Regions from separate parts of the Saccharococcus sp. Marseille-Q5394 genome, predicted to be linked through region 4. Evidence: riboswitches for the same ligand, from Rfam matches in the RefSeq annotation. Region 4 holds a riboswitch; each other region holds the start of a gene.
What was found. Region 4 has a riboswitch for S-adenosylmethionine ahead of OC538_RS04635 (aliphatic sulfonate ABC transporter substrate-binding protein). Riboswitches for the same ligand answer to the same signal wherever they lie in the genome.
Positions count from the first base shown of each region.

Region 1 (7,915 bases), 240 kb from region 4:
TTATTCTCCATTCTCATCAACAGAATGAACGTTTAATGTCTCTTGTGCTTGTGTTGCACTATCACTTCCCAAGGCCTGAACTGTTATATGATCGTGGAATTTCCTATCACCGAATTCCCATTCAAATGACCAACCATCATCCCCATCTATGTCAATTCCAATAAGTGTTCGTTCACCCCAAGTCGCTGTTCCTGTTGGGGTTATCCAAAACAATACTGTTTCAACATTTTCCACTTCCGCAGAAATAGTCATTGTACGAACACCTTTCGGAACAATGGACCAACCATTTTCCTTTTCTAAATCTGTGCTAACCTCTAGAATTTGAGCTTTGCCACCGTTATTTTCAGAAATACCGGGTATATCCTCTACGCTTTTCTCCGGTTGTTTTTCGTATACATCATTATTACAGGCTGAGAGAATCAGTATGAACAATAAACAGAGCGTAACGATTGGAATCCGCCGCATATGTATCCTCCTATTATTTCATCTCACTATTCATCTGTGACAATCAGTTATTCGTTGGTATCGGCAATAAGTGCTATGGCAAGTATTGTTCAGTCAGCATTACGATCTTATTTTCCACAATATAAATGTTGAAGAAGCGATCATATTCATTTGCGGCTTCTTTAAACTCGTCGGCAGTTGGTATAGTTTGCAATTTATCCCCTTTAAGAATAAAGTAATTTGCATCCAAATCCACGGTGACAATTTTTGTCTCTTGCTCCTCTATTACAAAACCATTCGGCGCTTCATTATCCTCTTTCTTTTCAGCGAATTTAACTTCTAATGTAATAGTAGCCCCACTTGTATTAACGTCTTTAACAAATCCTTGCCGACTATTAATGCCAGGAACACGAGACAAAAGGTTCTCCATTATATAGATCTTATTATGTAGTTCATTATAGGCTTCGTTTTCATCCCTGGCCCTGCTTTCCAACATGACATACAACTCTTTAATTTTATTCTCACTTTCGATAAGTTGCTCATTCAATTGTGATAGTTGTTCTTCTAAATCCCCATTTACTTTTGTAGTTGCAGTTTGCTCTGCCCCTTCTTCCTTTGTACAACCAACTAATAACACCAGCAGTATACCTGCGTAGATGACACGTAGTTTTTTCAATGTACTTCTCCCTTTTCCTAGCACTATTATTTGGCCTTATTTACAAAAGCAGGTTTAGGCAGCTATATAGCCTACAGAAGATATCAATCGTTGTGTCGGTCAAATTTCATCAAGCATTCCATTTACCTCAGTCACTCCGACAAGATTCTCTCCTTCTATAAACGCTAATATAGATTGTTCGAAGTAGCGCTTAGCCTTTCCAATCTCCCCTTTGGCTTTATTAATTTCTCCAAGCCCTCGCAGAGAACATCCAAGTGCAATCTGATCGTTCGATTGTTCAGCATATTGAAGGGATTGATACATCAGTTTTTCAGCCTCGAACAAATTATTTTTCTTTAATAAAATATAACCTTGCTCGTAATAATTAGCCGCAAAGCCTAAATGCCAATTTGGATTACTGCTACTCAATAATGTTAATTCCTCATTAAATAATTCTTGTGCTTTATCGTAGTTCTCTGCCATCCGCTCCACCATGCCCAACTGATGGATCGCGATGAGTTCATCTTGATAATTTAAACTCGACTTAGCTATTCCTCTAAGCTCATCATAAATTGACCGCGCTTCATCAAATTTCTTCAGTTCACTTTTTACATAACCCAACCAATGCAATGCGGCTTCGTATTTGGTTGACCTTATATCCATTAAACTGAGGCAGTCCTGATATATTCCTTCTGCTTCAATAAGTTGATTGTTCTCAAAGAGTTCAAATGCCCCGCTTAATTTATCATCAATAGATTCTGTACAACTCATGAATCCCCCTTCTTCTAACGCACAATTTGGCCTAAATAGGTTTATAAGTTATGCGTTAAGAGTGACATAACTCATCAAAATAATGAAAAATGCCACTATTTCTAGGTTGACTATAACTACATTCGGCTTAACTTTGGAGAGCAGTTTCACTCGTTTCACTAAACTGGCGTCTAACGTGATAAGCAAATAATAAAAGATGAACAGACCAAATAAGAACATGATAATCGCCGTAGTATACTCGTCACTTTGCCAGAAGGAAATTGCTAAAAATAACGCCCATATACTTTTAAAAATACCAAGTAAACTTTCAAAGGGCTTCGTAAATGTTGCCATCATATATTCCGTATGTTTTTCTGTAATTGAATAATCCTCGTTGCATTTACTTATAAAGGCTATATGCCCCGTTTGAAGGACCATCGAAATGACTAGCATGATTAAATAGGCTAAGCCAAAGACGGTACCTACTAATAAAGCGTCTGATTCTATTAATTGATGGAGCGCGAGAGGTAAAGGAAGCCACATTGCGTACATTAATGCCATCAGTAGATGCAAGAAAGCATATTCATTACTTCTTGCCATTTTCTTGAATGTAAAGATGATGATCAAATATAGTAGTACCCCTATCCACCCCAGGATCATTGTCGAAATTAACATGACTATCTCCTTCTAAATACCAATTTATTAGCAAACTTGATTATCATTGCGCAGTAGCCGCCCGGCGTTTTATTTCATAGTTCAAAAAAACGCCCTCATTTCTTCCGGTAATTCCTCTATGCAAGAACTTTTAAATTCTTTGTTCCAGGGGACGTCAAATCATTAAATATTCTAACATCACTCTCTTCATTGTATAATACTGCCAAATAACTTGCTATCACTATAATTAAATTAAAATAAAAGCGGGGAAGCAACTTTCTTTCAAGTTGTTCCCCGCTTTCTACTATTCACGATAACGCCTTCAATCCAACAACGCCGATAACTATCAAAAGTAGGCTGGCGATACGTCCTATGCTTCTTGATTCACCGAAAAATAGCATATTGATCAATACTGCACCTGCAGTTCCTATGCCAATCCACACTGCGTATGCAGTGCTTACTTGCAAATAGTTGAACGACATATAGAGAAATGCGAACGCTGCTCCAAATCCTCCGCCGAACAAAATGGTATTGGTGAATGTCTTCTGTTCACTATATTTATTCAACCCGACAACGCCGACAAGCTCGCTTATTGCCGCTGCGAATACAAATAACCAGCCCATCACTTAACCAATCCTTTCTTTTCATCCACGCCATCAGCAATCTTCAGTCCAATGACGCCTACAACTAATATGGCAATGAAAAACAGTTTGCCTGCTCCGAGGGTTTCCCCGAATATAAACACATCCATCAATGCGGTCCCAACTGTTCCGATTGCTGCAAAGATGGCATATACGGTACCCGTCGGAAGGTTTTCACAGGCTTTCGCCAAGAAATGAAAATCGACGAAGATGAAAAACACGATTGGAATCCAATGCCACCATTCGGAGGCGACATTGAAACCGAAAATCCAGACCAACTCGAAAAAGCTTGTTAGCGCAACATAAATCCATGATTTGTTCATAATATTTTCTCCTAACTCGGCGGGTGACTGACTGTCATTCATTTTTATAATGACAAGTCGTCAAAGGCTTATTGCCAATAATAATAGGCATTAATACGCAAGGGCATGCTTTAAGAAATTTTTCACTTCATTCTTTTGTATGACCGCTTCATCTTCCTTGTCAGTGTCGTATAAATAAATTTGTTCCGCAGCTGATTCCACGAGACCAATCACAAGTCTTGCCGTCCTCTCAGGATTGACGGTGTTCCGGATTACACCTTCATCAATTGCTAGTTGAAGACCCTCACTCACCCATTTATAGAAAGGCGCGTATACGGTCTCCCAATTTTTCAAGTGCTCTGTCGATGCTAAACCTGAATAGATAAGTGCTTGAATTTCATGATACTCTTCATTTACTTCGAAAATCGCATCAACGAGCTGCTCCATCCGTTTTGGGAACGGTGCGTTATCCGATACTCTATCCGTCACAATCTCTAACGTTTTTGCGACCATCACTTCGGCTATTGCCGGCATGAGTGATAATTTAGATGGGAAATATAAATAGAAAGTTCCTTGAGCAATCCCTGCCACTTTCACGATATCGGATATCTTCGTCTTTTCGATGCCTTGCTTGCGGAAAACTTCTATCGCCGCTTTTATGATTCTTTCCTTCTTATCCAATTACCGTCCGCCTCCCCACTGAATGACTGTCATTCATTATACCATAAAAAATAAGCAAATCGGGGTTTTTGCTCGTTGCCGTTAATTGAATATGAGGGGCAAAACAAGCTTCCCCTCATATTGAGACTCCCCTTACACTATCTATTTCTTTTCAGTTCGCTGATCAATATGCAATGTGCCGTCAGTTAGTATTTCTGCATAATACACTTGCTCCACTTTACTGAACCCATTTTTCTTCAGCTGTTCATAAACCCATTCTTCAGTCAGCTTCAATTCAGTCAAGTTTTCTTTAATTAATTTCCCATCCGAAATGATTTCAGTCGGTATATATTTCGGCTCATTGCCAGGTGCTTTCACATCTTTGCGTGTTGCAGTCTCTTGGGCCGCCTTTTTCATGACGCTTAACTGGCCGTTCGTTTCGAGAATTGCATAGTTCACGTCTGCAACAGCGAAAATGCTCTGCTCACGGAGCATCATATTGAGATCGTTCAATGTGAGTCGGGCCTTTTTCATGCCTTGTTCACTTATTTTTCCTCTGTGTATAATAATAGTTGGTTGATCATCAAATAAAATTCGCGCTTTTTTTGACTTTACTGTTAAAAAGTTCACAAATACTGTTAATATAGCCCACCAAATCATCGCAATGGCACCATTCAGAAAAGGGGTTTCCGATTGCGCGGAGATCTCACCAGCGATAGAACCGATTGTAATCCCCGTAACATAATGAAAAAAAGTTAGTTGTGAAATCTGCTTTTTCCCCATGAATCTGGCTAGTAGCATGAGAATGATAAAAGTAAAAGTTGCTCTAAACATCATTTCCCAAAAGTCCAACTTTGAAATTACGTCTGAAATCATCTATTCACACCTCCGCTAACGCTAGTGTGTGATAGAACTATGACAATATACGGATGAAAAAACCTGCAAATTCAGTTCATGAATTCGCAGGCTATTATTTTCATTCCCACTCGTAAGGTGTTTCTTGGTAGACATAATAATTCAGCCAGTTTGAGAAAAGAAGATGAGTATGTGAGCGCCACGTGTTCGACGGCTCCTTTGTCGGGTCGTCGTCCGGAAAATAGTTAGCCGGGACGTCAATATCAATCCCTTTCTTCAAATCCCGTTCGTACTCTTCGCCGAGCGTGCATGCATCATACTCCAAGTGCCCGGTGATCATAATATGTTTGCCGTCTTTTGAAAGGATGATGAAGGCACCTGCATCTTCCGAAACCGCCAACAATTGAAGGCGAGGATCCTGGTCAATCTCATCAATTGAGACCGACGTATATCGGGAATGAGGTGCAGTGAACAGATCATTGAATCCGCGTGCCAATTCGACAGTCGAATCAGTCAATCGATGGTTGAAGACTCCGGATAGCTTTTTCGGCAACTCATATTTATCGATGCCGTAATGATGATAAAGTGCGGCTTGCGCGCCCCAGCAAATATGTAAAACGGAAGTTACATTTGTTTTGGACCAGTCCATGATCTGTTTCAGTTCTTCCCAATAGACGACGTCTTCGAATTGAAGATGCTCAATCGGCGCTCCTGTGATAATCAGTCCATCGTAGCGTCTATTCTTGACATGCTCGAATGTAGTGTAAAAGGATTCCAAATGATTTTTGCTTACATTTTTCGATTCGTACGTCGCAGTGTTCAAGAATGAAACATTGACCTGCAACGGCGTATTTCCGAGCAGCCGAAGCAATTGTAGCTCTGTCCTTTCTTTTTCAGGCATTAAATTCAGGATGAGGATATTTAATGGACGGATATCTTGGGTCGTTGCCCGCCCTTCATCCATGACGAAAATCTTTTCTTCTTTCAACAGTTCGCGTGCCGGTAATTGTTCCGGGATATTGATTGGCATTACGTTTCCCCCTTTTTAATATACAAAAGCGAAGGGCGCCCGCCCATAGGCGACAGGCATAAGGCGAAGATGCAGTGTGGCGCTTTTTGCCACAAAGCAGATTTGACTTATGACCCGAGCTTATGGCGCCCGAAGTCTAGACGACAAATAAAAACCCCCGTTCCAACAGATAGGAACGAGGAGTTGCATTTGTTTTATCGTTCTTATCTCTCAAGATTTACATCTTGTTGGAGGTAGCACCTTCCTGCTATTGCAGAGGTTGCTGAAGCTTCATCGGGCCAGTTCCCTCAGCTTCTCTTGATAAGAAATATTCAATTATGATTATTATATCATCTTTAATCGAATTGTATACCGGTTTCTTTAACGATGAACTTTCGCTTTCGAAAAACCGAGTCCTAGAATTTCCGATGCATTGAGAAAAATGACAAAGGACGAAGGCTCAGCGGTCTGAAGCAATTTCTTCAAATAAACGGCTTCGGACTGTTCCACAACGCATAGAATCATTGTTTTTTCGTCGTTTGAATAGCCACCCGTTGACTTCACTTTCGTCAATCCCCTATCGATTTCATTCTGGATAACCGACTGGATCTTCTCTTCGTGTTCAGTAATGATTAGGACAAGCTTCGTGGGCGACGTTTGCAATTGGACGAAATCAATCACTTTGCTTGTAACGTATATCGACATGAGTGCGTATAAAGCGAGTTCAAAATTGAAGACAAAAGCTGAAGTGACAACGACAACCCCATCAACTATCAGTTGGGAGAATCCGCTTGAAATGCCCGTGTATTTCTTTAGGAGTTGGGCAATTAAAGCCGTTCCGCCTGTCGAGCCATTCCCCCGGTAAACGATTCCTAACCCAATACCTAGCATAATGCCGCCATATATAGAACTTAGAAACGGATTGTCGACGGATAACTGAAGGTCTCCCGTCAAATAAATGACAAACGGGACAAAAAAAGTACCTACAATTGTCTTTGCACTGAATTCCTTCCCTGCCAGCAATAGCCCCAGTATGATGAGCGGGATATTGATCATCCATTGCACATATGCAGGATTATATTCGAATAGTTCATATAGGATTGTACTGACCCCTGAAATGCCGCCCGCCGCGATACGCGCCGGCAAGAAAAATATATTGAATGCAAGTCCGACTAGAGTCGCTCCTGCAATGATTTGAATATAGTCAAAAACGATGGGTCTTTTCTGGATGAATGACATGATTGGTTCCCCTTTCTTAGACGACCTTCCTATTCTATCAAAATAAATCACATACTTAAACGTTTTAAAGCGGTTATAAGAGGAATAGAGAGAATAGGAGAGAAAAAGAGAGTATACTAATTTTTTTGTATTTTTATAATTAACTGGTATAATAGTAGGACAAGTAACAATAATACAAAGTTTCAAGGAGGATCATAATGCGTAGCTTAGGTATTGTCAGAAAGGTTGACCATCTCGGCAGGATTGTAATCCCTAAGGAATTAAGAAATACGTTGAAACTTGATAAAGGTGCACCAATGGAAATTTTCGTGGATGACGATATGATCATCCTCCGTAAGTATGTTGTGGATTCGGCTTGTATCGTAACCGGGAATATCACCTCAGAAAACAAGAGGCTATCCAATGGCATGTATATTAGTCCAGAGGGAGCGGAAATCCTGAAAAAGGAAATTGAAGAACGAAAGACTTGGGAATAATCATTTCCCGGGTAAATGGGCAACGGTCAAAAACCGTGCCCTTTTGACGTGAACAAAATGTAATACCAAACGGAATCGGAGGAAGCTAAATGAAGATATTCGCACATAGAGGAGCTTCAGGGAACTTTCCGGAAAACACAATCGCCGCCTTCATGGAGGCTGCTCGTCTCCCCGTTTTTGGTGTTGAATTCGATGTACATATGTCAGCAGATGGAGAGCTTGTCGTGATC
Region 1 covers NZ_CAMPPQ010000001.1:1,160,578-1,168,492, forward strand. The annotation lists gene OC538_RS05800 (hypothetical protein) at 1-465, opposite strand; gene OC538_RS05805 (hypothetical protein) at 539-1,120, opposite strand; gene OC538_RS05810 (tetratricopeptide repeat protein) at 1,220-1,870, opposite strand; gene OC538_RS05815 (hypothetical protein) at 1,919-2,524, opposite strand; gene OC538_RS05820 (DMT family transporter) at 2,812-3,126, opposite strand; gene OC538_RS05825 (DMT family transporter) at 3,126-3,467, opposite strand; gene OC538_RS05830 (TetR family transcriptional regulator) at 3,558-4,127, opposite strand; gene OC538_RS05835 (YetF domain-containing protein) at 4,269-4,982, opposite strand; gene metA (homoserine O-succinyltransferase) at 5,083-5,991, opposite strand; SAM riboswitch class I at 6,192-6,298, opposite strand; gene OC538_RS05845 (YitT family protein) at 6,352-7,209, opposite strand; gene OC538_RS05850 (AbrB/MazE/SpoVT family DNA-binding domain-containing protein) at 7,407-7,685, shown strand; gene OC538_RS05855 (glycerophosphodiester phosphodiesterase) at 7,775-7,915, shown strand, end outside.
Region 1: another riboswitch for S-adenosylmethionine. It lies ahead of metA (homoserine O-succinyltransferase); the one in region 4 lies ahead of OC538_RS04635 (aliphatic sulfonate ABC transporter substrate-binding protein).

Region 2 (7,915 bases), on a different contig from region 4:
TGATACAAGTACACCGCGTTCAGCACTTCACGGCCGACAGGGGGCAGCCCGAACGAAACGTTGCTGACACCTAGCGTCGTCAAGCAACGAGGCATCTTCTCCTTAATCAGCCGGATGCCTTCGATCGTCTCAACTGCCGACCCGATGTATTGCGCATCACCTGTTCCGACAGGGAATACGAGGGGGTCAAAAATGATATCTTCAGGAGCGATTCCCCATTTGTTCACAAGCAGATCATAGGAACGTTCCGCGACTTCGAGCTTCCGTTCGCGCGACACCGCCATTCCGATTTCATCGATTGTCCCGACGACGACAGCCGCACCAAACTTTTTCACAAGAGGGAGAACCGCATCGAATCGCTCTTCTCCATCCTCTAAGTTGATGGAGTTGATGATTGCTTTTCCTTGGGAGAATTTCAACGCCTCTTCAATGACATTTTCATCCGTCGAGTCAATGACGAGTGGCACTTTCACCTTCTTGACGACTTCCTGCATGAACTTCTTCATGTCTTCAAGCTCATCCCGATCCGGATTTGCAAGGCAGATATCTAGCACATGGGCTCCGCCGCGCACTTGCGCACGCGCAACCTCCGCCGCCTCTTCGAATTTTTCTTCGACGATCAGCCGTTTGAACTTCCTTGACCCGATGACGTTCGTCCGCTCGCCGATCAACAGCGGTCGCATCGATGACTCATACAATAACGGTTCGATGCCTGAAACGGCGTGCTCATGCCCGTTTTCAGGCTTCTGGCGCGGGGCGAGACCGTCAACCGCTTCCCGTAGCGCTCGGATATGGTCAGGCGTCGTTCCGCAACAGCCACCGACCATATTCAGCCAACCTTTTTCCGCAAATCCTTTCAGCTTCAATGATAAGGATTCAGGTGATTCATGGTAATGACCTTCCTCGTCCGGCAAGCCCGCGTTCGGATAGCAAGTAACAAAGCTTGTCGCCAAATCGGAAAGAGAGCGCAGATGATCGGTCATGAATTCCGGCCCTGTCGCACAGTTCAATCCGACTGAGAGCGGCTTGATATGCTCGATTGAAATATAGAAAGCTTCGATGCTTTGACCGGCCAACGTCGTTCCCATCGGCTCGATCGTTCCCGAAATCATTACAGGTAGCTCGATGCCCGTTTCGTCAAACGCTCGCTTGATCCCAATCGTTCCCGCTTTCACATTGAGCATGTCTTGGCTCGTCTCCATTAATAAAAGATCTGCGCCGCCTTCGATTAATGCTTTTGCTTGGACGTAGAAATCGTCGGAAAGCTTATCGAAAGTAATGCCCCCTGTGACGGAAAGCGTCTTTGTTGTCGGACCGATTGCACCGGCGATGAAACGCGGCCACTCTGGTGTCGAGAAGTCGGCTGCACACTTTTTCGCGATTTCCACAGCCTTTTTATTAATTTCAGAAGCCTTATGGCCGAGGCTGAATTCGTCCAGTACGAGGGGGGTGCCCCCGAACGTGTTCGTGCAGATGATATCCGCTCCCGCCTCCAAGTAGGAACGGTGGATCCGGTCCAAAATATCCGGCCGTAAAATGTTCAGATATTCGTTGCACCCGTCATATTCCTCTCCGCCGAAATCGTCTTCTGAGAGGTCCTCCGCTTGCAGCATTGTGCCCATCGCTCCGTCTATGATGAGGATTCTGTTTTTCAGTTGTTGTTCGATTGGGTGTTTAGGCATGGACAAACTTCCTCTCCTTTTCCGCGTCTAACTCTTTAATATGGGTGATCAGTTCCAATGACATGTCATACCGCAGGAACGGTGTAATGATGTAGATGCCATTGAAAAGCTCCGCTGCCGTGTCGATCAGTTCCTTCGCGATTTCGATGCCTTCCGCGGTCGCTTTCTCGCGGTCTTCGCCGCAGGCAGCCATCCGTTCCAGCACCTCTTCGGATAGCTTGATGCCCGGCACTTCGTGATGTAGGAATTCAGCATTCCGTATACCCGTAAGCGGCATGATGCCGATGAAGATCGGCGTATCCAAATGCTTTGTAGCCTCATGTATATCAACGATCTTCTCTTTCGTATAAACCGGCTGTGTAATGAAATAATCCGCCCCGCATTCGATTTTCTTCTCGAGCCGCTTCACAGCACGGTCGAGGACGCGGACGTTTGGATTGAAAGCCGCTGCGACCGAGAACTTCGCTTTTTTACGTAGCGGCTTTCCTGTGAAGGAAATCCCTTCGTTCAGCTGTTTGATGAGCTGCAGCAATTCCATGCTGGAGACATCATAGACGCTAGTCGCTCCAGGGAAATCGCCAACCTTTGTCGGGTCGCCTGTGACGGCAAGGATATCATGGATTCCTAGGGCGTCGAGCCCCATCAAATGGGATTGCAGACCGATCAAGTTATGGTCGCGGCACGTCAAGTGGACGAGCGGCCGAACGTGATGCTCATGTTTCAACATCGATCCCATCGCCATATTGCTGATGCGAGGGGAGGCGAGGGAATTGTCCGCCAATGTGACGGCATCCACGCCGGCTGCATACAATTCGTTCGCGCCTATGAAATATTGTTCTGTCTCCAAATGGCGGGGTGTATCAAGTTCCACAATGACAGTCCGTTCCGTTTTCGCTTTGATGTGAAGCGGCACGTGTTCTGCGGGCTCAGCTTCACGGATAATGATCGGCTTCTGCGGAGTGACGGTCTTTTCCGTCACGGGCTGCAGTCCTGCCAAGTGCTTTTTTGCAGCGGCGATATGCTTCGGTGTCGTTCCGCAGCACCCGCCAATCAGACGGACGCCTTCATTCCGAAGGAGCGCGGCTGCGCGGCCGAAATAATCAGCCTCGGACGCGTAAACGATTCGACCATCCTCAACATCTAGCAAACTTGCATTTGGTGCGGCGGACAAAAATGCTCGATCCGGTATCGTCACTTTTTCAAATGCCTGGATTGTATGGAAAGGACCTAGTCGGCAATTGACACCGACGATATCCGCTCCCAGCGTTTCCAGCTGATGAAGCGCGTCATTCAGATGCATCCCGTTTTGCAATACGCCCGGCTCATCCATTGCGACTTGCGCAATAAGTGGTAGATCCGTCAGTTTCCGCAGCTCGGTGACGACTGTCGATAACTCTTCAAAGTCATAATATGTTTCCAGCAATAGTCCGTCGGGATCGCCTGAAAGCAAGGCGTCTGCCTGCTCACGGACCATCGTCAGTACTTCGGCAAGCGATGCATCGCTTTTCCGTATGCCGCGAAGTCCTCCGATCGTCCCAAGCACATATTGATTGCCGGGTTCCGCAGCGCGCTTCGCAATTCGAATCGCCGCCTCGTTGAGTTCCTTCACCCGGTTCTCCATTCCATAACGGGCAAGCTTCAAGGAATTGGCGCCATATGTATTTGTCTGGATGATATCCGCTCCTGCGTCGATATATTCGCGATGGATTTTCTCAATGATTTCAGGCTTCTCGACGTTCAATTCCTCATAACTGAAGTCGATGCCGTATGAATAGAGCAACGTCCCCATCGCACCGTCCGCCACCAGTACGTTATCTTTCAACCGATCAAGCAATCTCATAAGAAATCATCCTTTCTTCATTCGAAGTCCCGAACCTGCGTCATCAAGCCTGTAAAAACGCATAAATCGCAAAACGGACGCATAAATCCACACAGACACGCATAAACGCGAGCAGACGCGCATAAATCCAAAAATCTACGCATAAACGTCTTCAAAAACGCATAAATCCAGAAACTCACGCATAACCTCATCTTACCAAGACGAAAAATTTAGACTGCAATGAAAAATAAAAAAGCCTTCGTTAAAAAAGAAGGCTTTCAAGCGAATGCTCGCTCCTTCTCATCTGCCAAGCCGAAACAGGCCTGCTGGAATTAGCACCTGACCGTAACCGGCTGGTTGCTGAAGCTTCGACGGGCCAGTCCCTCAGCTTCTCTTGATAAGAATTAAATATGCAGTTGTTTGAATAATTTAAAACATCATATCGTTAAATGTTTGATACATCAATAGTCAAATTATGATAGAATCGGCATATGAACTTAAAATAGAAGGTGAATACGTTGAGGATTTTCAAATTTTCCATTCCGATCGCACTTCTTGTTGCCGGGATTTCCTGGTGGATGCTCCATAAAAACTTTCAGGAAGTTCCAGGGACTTCCAGAGTTTGGATAACAGTAGGCGCAGCTATATTAAGTGGAATCATTGCCCATTTTTTATTTCCGAAAAGTGAAGACGAAGAACGATAAGTCATTATGGACTGCCACCAAAAGTAGAAATCCTACTTTTAGTGGCAGTTTTTTTAATTAAGGAAACCCCGCGTCCAAAGCAAGCCGCTTTGCTTCCAAAGAAGCCACTCCTGCGTCCAAAGCGGACCACCTCGCGTCCAAAGCAAGCCGTCTAGTTTCGTTGGTTAACTCAAAATAAATATAGGTTGACACAAATTGAGTTAACTTTTATTCTATTTACGATAACTAAAATTATGAGGTGGATTATGACAACAGCTACAGTGAAAACAAAAAGCGGGATGAGTGCGCTCAGTCTCGTCTATTGCGGGATGTTTGCGGCATTGATGATGATCGGGGCGAATATTACATTTTTTGTGCCGTTCCTCGTTGTTGGTGGGGTTCCGATAACGCTGCAAACCTTCTTCGCCGTCTTGGCGGGTCTCCTTCTCGGAAGCCGGCTCGGTGCAATTTCCATGACGGTTTACATGGCGCTCGGCTTGGTAGGCGCGCCGGTTTTCGCAAAATTCCATGGGGGCTTCGGAGCAATTCTTCTTCCGACATTCGGCTTCATCGTCTCATTCATCCTTGTCGCGTACGTAGTAGGGAAAATTGTCGAAAAGAACGGTAGTTTGCGCAGTTATGTCATCGCGGCTCTTGTAGGACTCGTCGTAAATTATGTCATCGGCACGAACTGGATGTACTTTGCATACAAGCTATGGGCCGCTGCGCCGGACGCATTTACGTATAAGGTGGCATGGCTTTGGATGGTGCCTCCACTGCCGAAAGACATTCTGCTCTCGGTTCTCGCGGGGATTTTCGGTCACCGGATGTATAAGGTTCTAAGAATCAGGCGTGCACTTTAATATGTACAAAACTGGCTATCTGCAATGTGGAGCTTCCACAGATGCAGATAGTTTTTTTATGGAATCCACCAATAAAACGAATCGTATGCCATTCTCATCCGTATAGTAGAGGGGGATTAATTTCAAAAGAAGAGAGTGTTCATATGATAAATTTATTGCTGTTTTCATTGGTCGTTGGCATCGTTGCCGCAATGATCATCATGCCGTTGACATCCACTACTACAGAAGGGCAACCCGCCTTTAATCGGATCGGAGCGCTTTCTGCAACAGTCGCAGCCGTGGCGGTGCTCACGTTCGGCCTTTATTACGTCACGAATCTCGACCGGAACTGGACGTCGGTGTGGGCGCTGGCTCTCATCGCTACTCTAGCGGGCGCCGTGCTTTCAACCGGGAGGGAAAGAAGTGCCAAGGTAATCCTGTTTTTAGCGGCATTGGCGGGAAGTGCGTTCATCCTAAGTGCGCCACTTTTCAATGCGAATGAAAAATACAAAGCAGTCGAAATGGATCAGCAAGTGGAAATCAAGGCGTTCGACGAAACGAAGACGCCAGCAAGCGTTCCACCAAAATTCGCCCGGAATAAAATGAAGAAGGCGTTCGGTCAAGTGCCGAATACGAGCTATTATGAGCTAGGCAACTTACAAATCCAAAAAGTCGATGGGAAATTCGTTTACATCGCGCCTGTCGAATTCTCGGGCTTCTTCAAATGGATAAACGGAAAGACTACTCCAGGATATTTCACGATGAGCGCGACCGATTCGGCGGACAATCCAAAGTTCGTCAAGACGGAAATGTCGTATACACCATCATCGTTCTTCCACAAACAAGTAGAACGCCATATGCGGATGGCGATGCCGGATCTCATCTTTTACGGGGATGTACAACTTGAAATCGATGATGAAGGAAAGCCGCATTATATCCGATCCTATGGGCATTTTATTACAGCAAGAAATGGATTTGATGTCCAAGGGATCGTCATGGTCGACCCTGCTTCCGGGGAAGTGAGCCGATACCCGCTTTCGCAAGTCCCTGAATTCATCGATGGAGCGGTTTCACCTGAGGCAGTCAGTCTCCAAAACAGTTATTTCGGAAAATACGTCCACGGATTCTGGAATTCGATTGTCGGGAAGAAAGATGTGAAGCTTCCTTCGGACGAAGGGACGGAATCGAATGTTAGCCCGGTGTTTGACGAAAACGGGCATATGTATTACTTCACCGATTTCACAAGCCCGAAAGAAGGAGTCGACTCGATGTTAGGCTATGCATTGACGGATGGTCGCACCGGCGAGGCGACGTATTATACCGGCAATCTGGAAGAGTCGTATATGGATTCCCAAGGTGCTCTTCAAATTATCGAAAAGAAATTCATCGAAAAGAAATGGGCCGGGGAAATGCCGGTGCTCTATAACTTTTACGGGGAAGCGAGCTGGCTGACGCCTGTTCTGGATTCAAACGGCTTCCTACAAAACTATTTCATCGTGTCGGCGGCAAACCCGGAAATTTCCGTTTTCGCCAATTCGCCGAACGAAGCATTAAGACTTTATAAAACAGCACTACAACGTGGCGGTAGCACAGTCGACGGCAGTTCGAATGCCGAGGAAGGAAAAGCGTCTGTCAACGTTGTCCGTGTCTACAAGGAACGCGCCGGCGACTTTACAATCGTGTCAATCCTTGCCGACGACGGCCGGAACTATATCGTCTCCACCGAAGCTGTTCCGCTCGCCATTTACATCCAGGAAGGTGACCATCTAACAATCACCTATTTTGAAACGGGCGAACTATTCCTGCCGGTCAAGGAAATGAAAAACAGTACAATAGAATAAAATAAAGGCGGCTTCCGGAATTTCGGAGGCTGCCTTTTATGCGTCTTTACGAGCGTTTATGAGTAATTTTACCGATTTATGCGTCTTTTATAGCAATTATGCGCTTCTGCAACGCTTTATGGACTTTCCCAACGATTTATGAGCATTGCGAACATTTTATGCTTTTTTGGAAGCTCATAATTGTCCTTACTTTACTTCATTCCAATAATATCGATACATTCTCTGCCAAGTCGTATCGATTATTGTTAAATATCCCATCCTGTATAAATAAGAGTTTGTACAAATGGATAGACTCCGTTAACTTGCATATCAATTGCACGCAGAATGTATTTTCATGTACAATTAAGTCAAAGATAGTCAAAGTCAATGACTTATCACCGGAAGAAAAGAGGTGACATCATGCGAAACATTTCCGACATTATTGAAGGATATTTAAAGGCCATTATCGAAAAAGAAGATAGCGGGACGATTGAAATCAAACGGAGTGAAGTGGCAGAAAAATTTCAGTGCGTGCCTTCGCAAATAAATTATGTCATCAACACACGATTTACCGTGGAGCGCGGCTATGCCGTCGAATCGAAGCGGGGCGGCGGAGGCTATATCCGGATTTACCGAGTCCAAACGAATTCGCATAAGGAATTGATTGAACATATTTTAGAAGGAATCCAACAAGGCGCGACATACACGATGGCCGAAGGGATCATTTACAGGCTGTTGAATGAAGAAGTTGTTTCGGAGAGGGAGGCAAGGATCATCCTAGCAGCAGTGGACAGGACGACTCTACATTACCCACTGCCTGAACGTGACATGATCCGGGGACGGATTTTGCAGGCGATGCTCCAAACGCTTATCTACAGACAGCTTGATTAGAAATCAACGAATACGAGGTGGCAGACAATGCTATGCGACAATTGCAAAGAACGGCCGGCTTCCGTGATTTTTACCCAGGAGGGAATGGGCGGGTCGGCGGAACGCCATCTATGCGAGAAATGTGCGTTTCAAACACAAGTGTTTCATTTTGATCCAAGTCAGGAACCGTTGTCGATTC
Region 2 covers NZ_CAMPPQ010000002.1:365,554-373,468, forward strand. The annotation lists gene metH (methionine synthase) at 1-1,682, opposite strand, end outside; gene OC538_RS12255 (bifunctional homocysteine S-methyltransferase/methylenetetrahydrofolate reductase) at 1,675-3,522, opposite strand; SAM riboswitch class I at 3,799-3,905, opposite strand; gene OC538_RS12260 (histidine kinase) at 4,020-4,205, shown strand; gene OC538_RS12265 (biotin transporter BioY) at 4,451-5,047, shown strand; gene OC538_RS12270 (hypothetical protein) at 5,191-6,867, shown strand; gene OC538_RS12275 (CtsR family transcriptional regulator) at 7,267-7,737, shown strand; gene OC538_RS12280 (UvrB/UvrC motif-containing protein) at 7,765-7,915, shown strand, end outside.
Region 2: another riboswitch for S-adenosylmethionine. It lies ahead of OC538_RS12255 (bifunctional homocysteine S-methyltransferase/methylenetetrahydrofolate reductase); the one in region 4 lies ahead of OC538_RS04635 (aliphatic sulfonate ABC transporter substrate-binding protein).

Region 3 (7,915 bases), 1.1 Mb from region 4:
AAATAACAATGAATGAAGTAACAGCAAAAGAAATCGAAGCAAAACTATCCGCGGGACAGCCGCTTACTCTTATAGATGTCCGTGAAGTGGATGAAGTCGCTGAAGGAAAAATTCCTGGTTCCATTAATATCCCCCTTGGATTATTGGAGTTCCGTATGAATGAATTGGATAAAACAAAAGAATACACAATGGTTTGCCGGTCGGGAGGACGTAGCGGACAGGCGACGAACTTCCTTGAAAGTTACGGATACAAAGTAGTTAATATGGCAGGCGGCATGTTGGCTTGGGAAGGCCCGACAGAGGATTTATTTACAAAAAATAATACCCCTGGGGGCAAATTGGAGGGCAGTGCAGTTACACCGATGACAGCTGGAGAAGTCGCAAAGAAAGTGATTAATAAAGAAAAGTTCTTCATTTTGGATGTCCGTAATGAAGATGCGTTTGCGGATTGGAAAATTGAAGGGGAGAACATTCACTATTTGAATAGCCCTTATTTCGATTTACTCGATGGCGTAGAGGAAATCCTCGATCAAATTCCGACTGATAAAGAGGTTGTTGTCGTCTGTGCGAAGGAAGGTTCTTCGATTTTTGTCGCGGAAATGCTTGCTGAGGATGGTCGTGACGTTCACTACTTGCAAGGCGGCATGAAAGCATGGAGCGAACATTTGGAGCCGGTGAAAGTCGGTGACTTGAAGGATGGCGGCGCGATTTATCAATTCGTCCGGATCGGAAAAGGCTGCCTCTCTTATATGATTGTGTCGAACGGAGAAGCGGTCATTGTGGATGCAACAAGAATGACCGATGTCTTCCTTGATTTCGCTAAACAATTGAACGTAAAGATTACGAATGTACTCGATACACATCTGCATGCGGACCATATTTCCGGTGGTAAAAAAATTGCGGAAGCCGTGAATGGAACGTACTGGCTGCCGACGAAAGATGCAACAGAAGTGACGTTTGATTACGAACCGTTGGAAGGCGGCCGGGTGATCACAGTGGGAACATCGAAAATCGATATTCAAGCGCTTTATTCACCAGGTCATACGATCGGTTCCACTTCGTTTATCGTAGACGATGCTTATTTATTGTCAGGAGATATTTTATTCATCGACTCCATCGGTCGCCCAGACCTCGCGGGTTTGGCGGAGGACTGGGTCGGCGATCTGCGGGAAACATTGTATAGCCGTTATCGTGAGTTGGCGGAAGATCTACTCGTACTTCCCGCGCACTTCATGATTATCGAAGAGTTGAATGAAGATGGAAGCGTTTCGGAAAAGTTAGGAACGCTGTTCGCGAATAACCACGGCTTGAATATTGAGGATGAACAAGAATTCCGTCAAATGGTGACAGGAAACTTGCCTCCTCAACCAAACGCGTACCAAGAAATCCGTCAAACGAATATGGGGAAAATCAATCCTAACGAAGAAACGCAGCGTGAAATGGAAATCGGACCGAATCGTTGTGCAGTAAGGTAATTTAATCAAAAAGGAGAAGATGAAAATGAACGTAACAAAAGTATTAGATGCAAAAGGGTTGGCATGCCCAATGCCGGTTGTACGTGCAAGAAAGACGATGAAGGAAATGGAGACGGGTGAAATCCTGGAAATCTTCACAACTGATAAAGGCTCAGTCGCTGATTTGACAGCATGGGCGAAATCCAGCGGCCATGAAATGGTTGATCAAAAAGAAGAAGATACAGGCGTCTTCACATTCTGGATTAAGAAAGGCTGATTGTAGGGTAGGGGGTATCTGAGCAGATACCCCTTTCCTGATTTAGGAGGTAAATACCGATGGATATGACATTTCTAATAACGATTTTCCTCATCGGATTTGTAGGATCCTTCGTTTCCGGAATGGTCGGAATCGGCGGATCAATCATCAAATACCCGATGCTATTATACATTCCGCCATTACTTGGAATTGCCGCATTCTCTGCGCACGAAGTTTCAGGAATCAGTGCAATTCAAGTGTTCTTCGCGACTATATCCGGAGTATGGGTATATCGGAAAGGCGGATATCTCAATAAAACGCTGATCATATACATGGGGAGCGCGATTTTGGTCGGAAGTTTTATCGGGGGTTACGGCTCCAATTTGATTTCTGAAGGAAGCATCAACCTCGTGTACGGAATTCTTGCAACGATTGCGGCCATCATGATGTTCATCCCGAAAAAAGGATTGGATGATATTCCGGCGGATCAGGTTGTTTTCAATAAATGGCTTGCAGCCGTGCTCGCTTTCATCGTAGGGATTGCAGCTGGAATTGTTGGAGCTGCCGGCGCGTTCATTTTAGTTCCAATCATGCTTGTCGTTTTGAAAATCCCGACACGCATGACGATTGCTACTTCCCTCGCCATTACATTCATTTCATCGATCGGTTCGACGGTAGGGAAGATCGTGACAGACCAGGTGCTTTACGGTCCGGCAGCTGTCATGATTGTAGCGAGCATCCTCGCCGCGCCACTCGGGGCAAAAGCAGGACAGAAGATGAATACGGAAGTATTGCAGGGGATATTGGCAGTTTTGATTTTAGGGACCGCTGTGAAGATCTGGTTGGATTTTTGATTGATAAAAGGCAATCTCATCGAAAAAACAGAAGCCTCATTCCGAGTGCTTCTGTTTTTTCTTGAATGATGTGCGAATGCGTGGCTCCGTCCCTTTGCGAATCCGCTTCAAGTTTTCGATATGCTTCCAGATTGCCATCAAGAAAAGTAAGGTTGCAATTACTATTGGCCAATATCCATCTAACCAAACGGCCATGGCCAATAAAGTGATGTATAACATGATAACGCCAAAGACAAGAATGTCAGATATGATGGCCACTAGAATGAATAGAATGAACCCGGCAAGTCCGAACCGCCAGTCAATCGCAAATAATACACCGATTACTGTTGCTGTCCCTTTCCCCCCGTTGAACTTCATATGGAACGGATAGTTATGGCCGAATATAACAGCAGCTCCGACAGCGAATAATAACAAAGTGATGTATTCCGTAGGCAGTCCGAAATGTCCAGCTAGCAGCCTTACAGCAATGACCGCGAAGATGCCTTTGCCAATATCAATCAATGCAACAAGCGCACCATACCGTTTTCCAAGAACGATCATCGCGTTCGACGCTCCGGCATTTTTAACACCGGTTTCTTTCAAATTAACCCCCGAAATCCAACGAGCGACTGTCGAGCCATGAAGGCAGCCGACCAAATATCCACAAATTATGATAGCTATAATCCATAACGTCATAAGAATCCCCCAAAAATAATATAGTCATATACACCGATGTTCTAGTTTGGCTGAATCGCGTCCAAAGCAACTGGCTGCGCGTTCAAAAAGGCTGCATCCGCGCTCTAAGAAGCCACTCCCGCGCTCAAAGTATCCACCCGCTTCATCAATCCGTCATTCCGACTTCTACAACTATTATAACATCGAAGATAAAGCGCAAGTTTCAGAAAAAAATAAATTCACCCCTTGACTTTTAAAAAATAGTCTCCTATACTGTTCAACAAGATGAAAAACTGAATAACCAAACTCTTATCAAGAGCGGCGGAGGGACTAGGCCCTGCGATGCCCGGCAACCGGCAAGTGATGAACTTGCAAAGGTGCTACTTCCTACAGATTCGTGAAAACGGTCTGAAAGATAAGAGGAGGAATAAGCGAAAGCGTAACCCTTCTCTTAGCGAAAGGGGTTATTTTTTTATTCCCAAAACCCCCAACGCCTCCGCACTGCATCATTTTCATCTTAAAAAACCACTGGAGGTAATGACAATGACAAACAAACCACTTCAACCAGAAACTCTTCTCTTACACGGAGGGCAGAAACCGGATCCAATTACAGGTTCCCGTGCTGTGCCAATCCACCGTACTACTGCATTCGTATTCCGTGATACTGAACATGCCCAAAACTTATTCGGCTTGCAAGAAGCAGGCAATATTTATACAAGAATTACGAATCCTACCGTTGCTGTCTTTGAAGAAAGGGTAGCACTCTTAGAAGGTGGAACTGCTGCAGTTGCTCTGTCTTCGGGAATGGCAGCAATCGCATTCTCCATTCTCAATATTGCGGGTGCGGGTGACGAGATTGTCGCTGCCGGCAATCTTTACGGCGGTACGTATAATCTATTCGCCGTTACGCTTCCACGCTACGGTATCAATGTGAAATTCGTGGACGCGGACGAACCTGAAAACTTCCGTGCTGCGATTACAGATAAAACGAAAGCGATTTTCGCTGAAACGATCGGAAATCCTAGCCTTCAAGTGCTCGATATCGAAGCGGTCGCAAACATTGCGCATGAAAATGAAATCCCATTCCTCATCGATAACACATTCGCATCCCCATACGGATCGAACCCAATCGAGTTTGGTGCTGACGTTGTCATTCATTCCGCAACGAAGTGGATTGGCGGCCATGGAACGACTATCGGCGGCGTCGTAGTCGACGCAGGGAAATTCGACTGGACGAGAGGGAAGTTCCCTGGCTTCACGGAGCCGGATGAAACGTACAACGGCTTGCGATACGGCATTGACACGGCGGGAGCTGCATTCGCGACGAAGCTCCGCGTCCAATTGCTCCGCGACTTCGGGCCTTGCTTGGATCCGGACAGTGCATTCAACTTCCTTCAAGGGCTGGAGACGCTCCATTTGCGTGTGACACGCCATAACGAAAATGCCGTGAAAGTCGCTGAATTCCTACAGGCTCATCCGTCTGTGGAATGGGTGACGTACACGGGTCTTGAAGATCATCCAACACATGAAAATGCAAAGAAATATTTGAAGAACGGGTTTGGTTCTATCATCGTCTTCGGAATTAAAGGTGGCCGTGACGCAGGACGCAGAGTGATTGACAATATTACGCTATGGTCGCATGTTGCGAACGTAGGGGATGCAAAATCGCTTATCATCCATCCTGCATCAACGACGCACCAGCAATTGTCTGCGGAGGACTTGAAAAAGACAGGAACGCCAGAGGAATTGATCCGTCTGTCTGTCGGACTGGAGTCTACTGATGATATTATTGCGGACCTTAAGCAGGCGATTGAGAAAGCGGCGCCTGTCGCAGTTCGCTAACTATTGCTATGATTAACATCTAGCTGCGAAAGCCGTCACATAGAACGGCTTTTGCGAGTAAAAGCGAAGCGTTACGAGCACGGGCTAAACGCCCTCCTCCGCTTTAGATCAGAAAGGGTGGTTTCATGCCGTCAATTAAAGTGGCCATACTCGGTTTTGGTACGGTCGGTGAAGGTGTTTATAGAATCCTGCAAGAGAAGCGGGAAGAAATTAAAAAGAGCACTGGTTTCACCGTTGATGTCGTATCCATCCTTGTAAAAGACAAGGCGAAAGAACGCCTGCCGATAACAGGCGCAAATTTTACAGATGATATTCAGGATATATTAGGGAACCCTGAAATCGATATCGTTCTTGAAGCGATTGTCGGGGAAGAACCTGCTTATACGTATTTGTCGGATGCGATTGAGAAAGGGTGCCACATCATAACTGCGAACAAAAAAATGTTTGCAAAACACGGACCTGCGTTAAGGAAACATGCCGAATTTCGGAACGTGCAAGTCGGGTTCGAAGCGACGACTGCTGGCGGGGTGCCAATCATCCGGACTGTGACCAATCTGCTGGTAGGCGACCGGATTAAACGGATCCAAGGCATTTTAAATGGGACGTCAAATTTCATTTTGACGAAAATGCGCGATGAGGGGTCTTCATTCAAAGAAGCACTGTTACATGCACAGCAAAATGGTTACGCGGAAGCAGACCCTGCAGATGATGTGGATGGCACGGATGCTTTCCGTAAACTGATGATTTTGAGCGCGCTCGCTTTCGGCAGGCAGCCTGACTGGGAAGACGTTCCTGTCGTCGGAATCGATCATCTCGAATCAATTGATATCAATGATGCAACCAAAGGCGATCTCCGTTATCGTCACGTGGCAGATATTTGGAAGGATGAAAAAGGGAAGCTGCAGGCGACGGTAGGACCTGTCCTAATTGGAGCGGATCACCCGCTTTTCAGTATTGACGGTGTCGACAATGCCGTCATCGTAAATACCGAATATCTCGGACCATTGACGTTGGTTGGCCCGGGTGCAGGAATGTATCCGACAGGAAGCGCGATGGTTGCGGACTTGCTGCATATCATTCGCCAACACGAAGCAGTCCTGGTGCCAAATTAAAAAAGTGGAGGAGGAATCTTTAGATTCCGTCCTCCACTTTTTTCTATGCTGTTTAAATGGTATCTTTCGCTTTTCTTCTCCTCGGCCGTTCACTCTTAGGCAGTTCGCTCTTCAACGCTTTGAGTAGTGAGAAAATCATCAGCAAAATGATGAAGGAAAACGGCAGAGCGGCAATGATGATCGTGTTTTGCAGTGCAGTCAATCCATTTACAGACAGCAATATGATAGCAATTGCAGACTGGATGACGCCCCAAATGATTTTTACGCTATTCGGCGGGGTCAATGAACCGTATGTGGACTGCATGCCTAACACAAATGTCGCTGAATCCGCGGAAGTGATGAAAAACGATGCAATTAACAGAACTGCGACAATGGAAATAATGAACGACAAAGGCATCGCATGGAACATTTCAAATATCGTCAATTCAGTGTCTGTTTTCGCTAAGTCTGCAATCCCTTTACGTTGCATGTTGATGGCAGTCGTTCCGAAAGCTGAAAACCAGATAGCGCTCAGAACGGTTGGTGCTAACATGACAACGACCATGAACTCTCTAATTGTCCTGCCCTTTGATACCCTCGCGATGAACATGCTGACGAATGGTGCCCAGGAAATCCACCAAGCCCAATAGAAGATCGTCCAACCTTCCAGCCAGTCACGATGAGTGTCATTCAACGGTGCAGTCCGGAAACTCATCGAAACGAGGTTGGCGAGATAGCCTCCAATAGAATCGGTAAAAACATTGAAGATGAGCAATGTCGGCCCTAAGATGAGGACGAAACCTAATAAGGCGAGCGCAAGAACTAGATTTGTGTTTGACAAATATTTGATTCCTTTGCTAAGCCCCGACCACGCAGACATGACAAAGAGGACTGTCACGACCGCAATAATGATCAGTTGTGAAGTGAATCCGATTGAAACGCCAAATAGATAATTCACGCCTGCGTTAATTTGAACAGCACCGAAGCCGAGAGAAGTGGCAACGCCAAAAGCTGTTGCAAATACGGCAAGTACATCTACGAGTACGCCCCATGGCCCCTCCATTTTTTTACCGAAAATCGGCTTCAATGTTGCTGAAATTAAACCTGGCTCTCCTTTACGGAATTGGAAATACGCAAGAGCAAGTCCGACGATCCCGTACATGGCCCATACATGCAATCCCCAATGGAAGAATGTTTGTCGCATTGCTTCTTTAAATGCAGCATCTGTATTCGGCTCGGCCGTTGCGGGATTAATGGCATAGTGGGATAGCGGTTCTGCTGCCCCGTAGAAGACTAACCCGATTCCCATCCCTGCAGAAAATAGCATGGCAATCCAAGTGATTGTCGAAAACGATGCACGGTCTTCATCTTGTCCTAATCGCACTTTGCCGAATGGGCTAAAAATGAAGAAAAGGCTAAGCACAAGCAGGAATGAGAGCAGGAGCATGTAATACCATCCGAATGAAGATGATACGAAGGATTTGATGGAATTTGTGACGGTTTCAAAACTCTCCGCCGCAATCACTCCATATCCAACAGCCAATATAATCAGGCCGATTGTTATATAAAACACATTTGATATTTTTCGCATGTTTCCCCCTATGAATAATGGATTTTTGAAACGACTACACACTATACCAATCATGTAGTGGGAAAGCAAAGGGAGTGAAAATCTAGTCACTTACAACAATCGCTCATTTGATTTTTTTATTAACACCGATAAAATGCATCCCAAAGGTGCCTGTTAGAAATAAATAGGATATT
Region 3 covers NZ_CAMPPQ010000001.1:2,042,159-2,050,073, reverse strand. The annotation lists partial or broken gene OC538_RS09855 (rhodanese-like domain-containing protein) at 9-278, shown strand; gene OC538_RS09850 (MBL fold metallo-hydrolase) at 363-1,475, shown strand; gene OC538_RS09845 (sulfurtransferase TusA family protein) at 1,501-1,731, shown strand; gene OC538_RS09840 (sulfite exporter TauE/SafE family protein) at 1,791-2,564, shown strand; gene OC538_RS09835 (glycerol-3-phosphate acyltransferase) at 2,601-3,239, opposite strand; SAM riboswitch class I at 3,525-3,640, shown strand; gene OC538_RS09830 (O-acetylhomoserine aminocarboxypropyltransferase/cysteine synthase family protein) at 3,762-5,060, shown strand; gene OC538_RS09825 (homoserine dehydrogenase) at 5,186-6,172, shown strand; gene OC538_RS09820 (BCCT family transporter) at 6,225-7,742, opposite strand.
Region 3: another riboswitch for S-adenosylmethionine. It lies ahead of OC538_RS09830 (O-acetylhomoserine aminocarboxypropyltransferase/cysteine synthase family protein); the one in region 4 lies ahead of OC538_RS04635 (aliphatic sulfonate ABC transporter substrate-binding protein).

Region 4 (7,915 bases):
GGCTGACCACCGAGGATAAAAATCCGGTCGCATAAGTATAGAGCTTCGTCTATGTCGTGTGTAACGACTACCATCGTTGTTAAACGGTTCTGTTGGATTTTCAATAATAAATCTTGCAATTGCATTTTAGTGAAGGCATCCAATGCACTAAAAGGTTCATCAAGAAGCAAGACATCGGGCTCTCCAATAAGTGCACGGGCAATTGCGGTTCGCTGTGCCATACCTCCGGACAAGTCTTTCGGATAATGAGCGTCGAAGTCAGACAAACCGACAAGATTCAAATACTCATGGACGGTTTCTTGTTTCTCCTTCTCATCTTTCGCCCCGAATAAAATATTCTCTTTTACTGTAAGCCAAGGCATCAATCTTGGCTCTTGAAAGATCATCCCGATTGGCTGATCCCCTACACCCCCAATTTCAATTGCCCCTTCATAATTCTGATCAAGTCCCGATAAAACGCGCAGCAATGTACTTTTCCCACAACCACTCGTTCCCAGAATTCCAACAGTTTCCCCTTCCTTTATTGAAAATGAGATGTTGTTGAATCCTGCAAGCCCGTTATTGAATGTCCTCGTTGCCTCTTTCACTTTCAACATTGAAACCCCTCCGTCATAGTTGGTTTTGTAGATTGTCTTGCCACTTCAATGCACGTGATTCCAATGCTTTCAACAGGGAATCAGTCGCTTTCCCTAACAATGCAAACAAAATAATACTGGCAATAATGAGCTCCGGTGAGTACGTGTTCTGACCAACGACAAGTAAATAGCCAAGGCCTTGACTGGCACCCATCAGCTCGGCAGCAACGACGAACATCCAGCCCAATCCGACACCGCTGCGTAATCCTACAAGAAATGATGGAAGTGAAGCGGGCAGGATGATACGACGAATAATTTGCAACGGTGTGAAATGATAGATCTTACCGACTTCAATCAACTTCCGATCGACCCCTTGAATACCCGAGACGATATTCAAATAGATCGGAAAGAACACACCGACAGCGATTAACATCACTTTGGATGACTCTCCAATACCCATCCACAGGATGAACAACGGAACCCACGCTAGTGAGGGAATCGAGCGAAAGGCTTGAATTAATGGATCCATCAACTGTTCAAACCATTTAAAATAACCAACGATGGATCCAAGTACAACCGCGGCAATTGTTCCTGCCAGAAACCCGATCAGGACACGAAAGAACGTAATTCCTACATGTCCCCAGAGTGTGCCTTCTTGGGCTAATTCGATATTTTTTTGCAAAATGGTTGTCGGAGCGGGAAAGACATAGGCATCGAGCCAATTGAAACGGACAGCCGCTTCCCAAACGACTAAAAGAATGAACGGAATGATCAAGCCAAGCGCTAAACCCCTCACCTTATTTTCAAAGTTTACTTTGACCAACTTTTTTCCTTTCACTTTAAACAATTCTTTTTCGTCAATATTGACCGTCATGTCTATTCCCCCTAATTCATTCGATTACTTTTTTTGCAAACTGATCATTAATCAATTCTTCGACAATCTTTGTGACATCCACATTGCCTTTAATTACGTTCTCTGATTGCAACACTTCACCCGCTGCAGTTAACGCTTCGATTTGCTTTGAGCCAGGGATTGAATCCGAAAAGTCGTTACGTTCTAAACTCTTTTGGGCCACTTCTAATGGCATCTCTGCTTCTTGTGCAAGTATATCGGCTGCCTCTTCCGGATTTTTCATAACCCACTTCCGCGCTTTTTCGTACACCTCAATCACTGTTTCTACGACTTCAGGATGTTGTTCAGCAAAGTCTGATCGGACATTCAGTGTTCCGTACGTATTTTTTTCATGGTCTCGTAAAAATAATTTGGCACCAGAATCGACTTCAACTTTTGCCATATGTGGATCGAGCCCTGCCCATGCTTCTACTTGACCCGTTAGAAGGGCGTTAGCTCCATCAGAGTGCTGCAAATTCACAATTTCCAAGTCCTTTGATGACAAGCCAACTTCCTGTAACGAACGGAGAAGGAAAATATATGGATCCGTTCCTAGCGTCGCAGCTACTTTCTTTCCCTTCAATTGTTCAATTGACGTGATGTCTGAATCCCCTGTTGCCACAAGTGCAGTCCATTCAGGCTTTGAATAGATATAGACTGATTCAATCGGAGAACCGTTTGACTTGGCAATTAACGCAGCAGCTCCAGCTGTCGAACCGAAGTCGACACTTTTTGAATTTAGGAATTCAAGTGCTTTATTACTTCCGTGGCTGAGTACCCATTCCACCTTAATCCCTTGTTCTTCAAACGCCTCTTCTGCCCAACCAAATTCTTTTAACGCTAGGCTAGTTGGTGAGTAATAGGCATAATCCAATACAACTTTATTTAATTTCTTTTTTTCTATCCCTTCACCAGATGAGCAAGCTGTCATTAGGACCGTTGCACCCATCACCATTAGCAGTAAGACAATCAATCTTCTCATGTTCATTTCCTCCTAAATTCATTTTTATATTGAAATTCAATTCAATCCAATTTGTAATTGCACCGATTGGTATAGTCGGATTTGAGCTTATGAATAACTAGATTTTTATTTATCCATATGAAAAACCCTCTTCATAAGAAGAGGGCTGCAGAATTCCTCCTCTTATCTTCCAGGCTCAAACACCTGTAGGATGTAGCACCTTTACAGAAATACATCTGTTGGTTGCCGGGCTTCTTCGGGCCTATTCCCTCCGCCACTCGTAATAAGAGTTGTATGTAGTTGTTAAAATCATTTTTATTGCTTCAACTGATTGAAAATTAGTATAAACATATATAAATAAATTGTCAACCTTATAATTCATATTATATTAATAATTCAAATTGATATTCCGTATCGAATTGTTACTCCCCGCCCCTTTAAAGTGCCTCCTTTAAATTTCAAATGCAGCATGACTTCCCTCGTCTTCAAAGTCTTTCACCATGACAACTTTATCGGAAAACTGTTCCGCAGTGTTTGTGCTGTTACCTATAATAAAGGATAGGACATTAAAGACTTTCTCTTTTTTCTTCTTACTGAACTCTTCAAGGAATGAATCTTTTATGCTGTCTTCACCGTCCGTAACAAACACTACATCAGCTTTTTTAAAACGGCTTTCACTAATAACATTTAGCGATTTACAAAGGGGTAAGGAAAAATCCGTCCCACCGCTCAAGAAGGTTTGTGCCAGCTTCACCATATCTGAAATCTTTATTTTTCCCTTTTCATATGTAAACACTTGTAAGCGCGTGGAAAATAAAATCAAACAAAAATCCCTTCTCTGCTTTCTGGCAATCGACATGAGGGCTAACGTGAACCCTTTGGATTGAGTATCAAGGTGTTGCATACTACCTGACTGATCCAAGCAAAGTATGATTGGACCTTTCCCAAGTACCTCTTTTCCTTCCTGTTCATATATCATCGTCTGACCTTCTACAAACCGACGAAGAAAGTCGTTCCTCGTTATTGGATGCATGTACAATCCCAGCTCCATCGGCAACAATCGTTCAATATTGGAGCCTATTGTTACTCCGCTTCTCCCCATTGCCTCGCTATATTTGACCTTTTGTTTTTTTCGGGCTGCCTGTTTGAATCGACCAGCCCAGTCTGCAATTTCTTTCATTTTTTTATCGGAAGCTATCTTCTCTGCTAGCAATAGTTGGTCTCGTAGAGGAACTTTTTTCAGTTCTGCATCCCCACTGCCAGCTCGGGTGCCCCCAAGTAAAGAGTTAAGAGCCTCCTTCACCTGCACTGTTTCTTGCATAGCTCGAACCAATGCTTGTGAAAAGCTATCACAGTTGCCTTGGAGCATCTGTTGCAATTTCTCATCGAATCTATCCATGGACCTTGTAATTTTCTCTTCTATTGCACGACTTCCATTTTCCGCCTCTTCTTGCCACTCCTGTCTTTGGAGTAGCCTTTGCATTGCGAGAATTTCCTGCATCTGCTCATCAAAATCTTCATCTTCCTTTTTTTGGTCAATGAGCCATTGGTTCACCATCCTCCCGATTTTGATCGTGCCGATAGCTGACGACAAATCATCCAAACGGGTGATGCCTCGATAGGTAGCAAAGTTTTCATCCTCCATGATTCTTTCCATGAGTGATTTATTAATCTTTAGGACACCGTTAATGTCACCTTCAATAATGTCAGGTTTCATTTTGTATAAGGAAGCCCAAATATCTGCTAGTAATGAATCGAACATCGGTAGTATACCTTCAGCTCTTACCTGTTGAAGTCCCGATGACATATCGAAAATCTCTCTGAAACGTCTTTTATCGAACGCGTCCGTATTCAAAACCGATTGATTGCCATTGTAATTTTTATGACTCTTCACAAAGATTATCCCCTTTCACATTTTAAAAAAGGTGCTGGCAGATTCCTTCTGTTCATTTCGAGCATCAAAATACCAAGGCTCTAAAATCTTATTCAAGATTTCATGTTCCATCGAAGTCAATTTATCAAGTAATGCGTCGATATCAGCCTTCCGACTATGATAATCACTTTTGAGTTTTTTTAAATCTGCCACTAAGGTTTTCATTTTATGAGTCGCCTCCATTCCATACTCGGTCGTAGGATCCTGAAGTACAGTGTAGAACACTTCATTTGCCTCGTTTTGTATGGAATGAAGGATCTGAGTAACGACATCTTGTGAATGATTTCGGATAACGGAAGACACTACATCTTTTTGGTCCACCGTTTCCCATAGGACATTTTCAAGGATGACAATGTCGGATACATTCACAACTTGTCTCTGGCTTATCAACGCCTTCGCTTGAAGTATGGACAGCGACTGTTTAAAACGCCTGTCCGAAGGGCGTATCCCTTCGTCACGTAATTCATTTCGAATTTCCGACAGTATTTCATACACTTCATCCGGTATTGAAACACTGTCCGTCAACAACTGAAGTTGAATCAATTCGTCCATCGTCATGGAAGGCAAAAACTGATTCCTACCGGTTCCCTTCATCATCGAAACAAAATTCGTTTGATCTGCGATATAATCCAACTCGAACCGTAGTAAGAACCTGTCAAATAAAGCTTCCAGCCCTTCCCCTTCTTCAGGGTATTCGTTAGAAGCCCCAATAACTGAAATTAAGGGTGCCTTTCCGGGTGTTCCGGAATTATAGAAAACTCTTTCGTTTATAAGCGTCAGCAAGCTGTTCAAGATTGCAGAATTGGCTTTAAAAATCTCATCCAGGAAAACAAGATTGGCTTCCGGCATTTTAGATGCTGTATTCCGCTTGTATATGCCTTTCTCAAGATCTTTCAACGACAACGGGCCAAAAACTTCTTCAGGTGTGCTGAACCTAGTTAGTAACCATTGGAAGTATTCTGTTCCGTGTATGATTTTTGCCAACTCAACAGCCAATGCAGATTTCGCAGTTCCGGCGGGTCCAATCATGAGCATATGCTGTCTCGAAAGCAGGGCGACAAGAATCCCTTCAACCTCGTTCTCCCGTTCAAAATACTTCGCAGTAAGTGCCAGTCTGATTTCCTGTAACTTTTTCAAATTCGCCATAGTCATTTTCTATATCTCCTTACCTTTTGTAATGTGTATAATAATTTCTTCACATTACAGTCTGAAGGATACTAAGTCATTTTAATCTGCCGATGACTAAGTTTTCGTGCAAGTGATTGCTGCAACGATGAAAAAGCGCCGCAAACGTTGAAGTCACAACGGTTGCAGCGCTTTTTATCAAAAATTATTAAATACAACCCTGGGGGACGTAAATCTGTACCAATAAACGTTGTTGTTATGATGTTTCCTAGAACATTGTATTGTATTTGTGTTGCGTTTATATAATCCCCTCAATAATTTCTTGATCTAGTTAATGCACAAATTGCGCCCACTACTCATTTTTTCTCTAACCAGTCCTTAATCATTGGTTACTTTTCTCCTTACCTAACATAGTGATTAACTTATCTAATTTTCCTTCTATTCTTCTATTGATTTGAATTGTTTTTTGTTGATTAATCAATAGTAAACTAAACATTAATGCTAGAAAACAAATGAATGAGATGCCCAATAATACCATCATATTTATCTAACTCCTTTCACTAGGATAAATGATTTCTAAAGCTATTCCTCTTGGAAAATACTCCGCAACCCATAAAAAAGCTTCATCTTTGACTGAACTTTTTGCGAGGAAGTTGACAAATATATTTAGGCAATGCTAATGGTTGTGCTGGAAAATTGAAATTATATCTGCATTTCCACTATTATCCGTAAGGTATACATTGGACGAGCTAGCAGCTTGCTAAAGTTACTCAAAGTATTTGAAGAAAACACCCACTTTCTTTTGATATTAACACATAAAATTTAACACTAGTATCGGGAAATTTTTTTAGGTTATACTTCTTAATTTCGGACCAAGCCGAAATAATGGGCTTTCACAATTCATTAAGGAAGTTCGTTGAATCAATTTTCCACAATTTCATTTGGGTATTCTTAATAGTTTCTGGCGAGCAGAGTTAATCTACTGAACACACAAGGTTCACATCCGCTATTTGGGCTTGTCCTCATTTTGAATGGGAGAACTGGGAACAGAAGAAAGTAGATGCCCTCTTTTGCCTTGCTTCCACAAACTCTAATACATGAAGTACATTCTCCTCAGAGAGCCCCGTTTATAGCCCTTCGTTTAGAGTCAGTAGATCAATCTTTTTATACTTCTAAATCAACTTGGAGAACCCGCCATCTGCCTCAAACTTTGGGGACATGGCTAGTACGTCGAATGTGTAAAATTCGTATTAAATGATTTCATTTCCTTACATTCTAGAACATATTCTCCGAAAAACAAATAATGACCGTACACGCTGTGATATCAACGTGTACGGTCATTATTTTCATTTCTTATTATAGTTCATCTTAATACGTCCCAGGAGGGATTCGAACCCCCGACCCACAGCTTAGAAGGCTGTTGCTCTATCCAACTGAGCTACTGAGACAAGTTCATTTAGCAACAACTGATTGCCAACGACAAACTTTATTATAGGCAGGCTGACTGGAAAAGTCAACACTAATTTACGATATTTTTCATATCCGCTGTAATTATGGTTTCCATGTCCATGTTTTTGAAGTATATCCGATAGCTGCCATCCCATTCAATTTCTGCAAAGGTAGGCTGCTTGCCCGCCCTCGGAAGCAATGCGCTTCCTGGATTGACAAATAATATACCTTCCCTCAATTCAGCCGCATATGAGTGGGAATGGCCGAACAGTACGATATCCGCACCGAGTTCCTGCGCTCCGTAATACAAAGGCAGCATTGTCCGTTTGACGTCGTGCTCGTGTCCGTGCACCATCCAAATTTTCTTGCCGCCCACTTCAACGATGACCGAATCCGGAAAACGTAGATCCCTATCACAGTTTCCTTTCACGATATGGATAGTATGCAATAGCGGGTCATCCCATGACAATTCACTGTCACCACAATGGAAAACAGCATCCGCTTGCAACGCGGAAACGGTCTTCACCGTTTCCTTATCGCCATGCGAATCACTCATCACAATGATCTTCATTGCCTTTCACCTAACGAATCCAACAGCTGTGGCAAATGCTCTTTCAACTGTCGAAGAGCCGCACCCCGGTGGGATATCTGCCCTTTTTCCTCAGGTGTCAATTCAGCCATCGCCCTTCCTTTATCCGGTGAATAAAAAATCGGATCATAACCGAAACCGTTCGTACCTCTTCGCTCTTCGAGAATCAACCCTTCACAGCTTCCCGAAAACGTGACAGTCTCAATACCCGGTCCTGCGACGGCAAGGACGCAACGGAATCGTGCCGTCCGATCCACTTCTGACACTCCCTGAAGCTCTGACAGCACTTTGTCGATATTCGCATCATCATTCTTCGGCTCACCCGCATAACGCGCAGAATAGACGCCTGGAGCCCCTTGCAGCTCATCGATCTCCAGTCCACTATCATCCG
Region 4 covers NZ_CAMPPQ010000001.1:920,339-928,253, forward strand. The annotation lists gene OC538_RS04625 (ABC transporter ATP-binding protein) at 1-596, opposite strand, end outside; gene OC538_RS04630 (ABC transporter permease) at 610-1,449, opposite strand; gene OC538_RS04635 (aliphatic sulfonate ABC transporter substrate-binding protein) at 1,466-2,449, opposite strand; SAM riboswitch class I at 2,609-2,718, opposite strand; gene OC538_RS04640 (VWA domain-containing protein) at 2,880-4,322, opposite strand; gene OC538_RS04645 (AAA family ATPase) at 4,338-5,513, opposite strand; tRNA gene OC538_RS04650 (tRNA-Arg) at 6,861-6,934, opposite strand; gene OC538_RS04655 (metallophosphoesterase) at 7,006-7,506, opposite strand; gene OC538_RS04660 (XTP/dITP diphosphatase) at 7,503-7,915, opposite strand, start outside.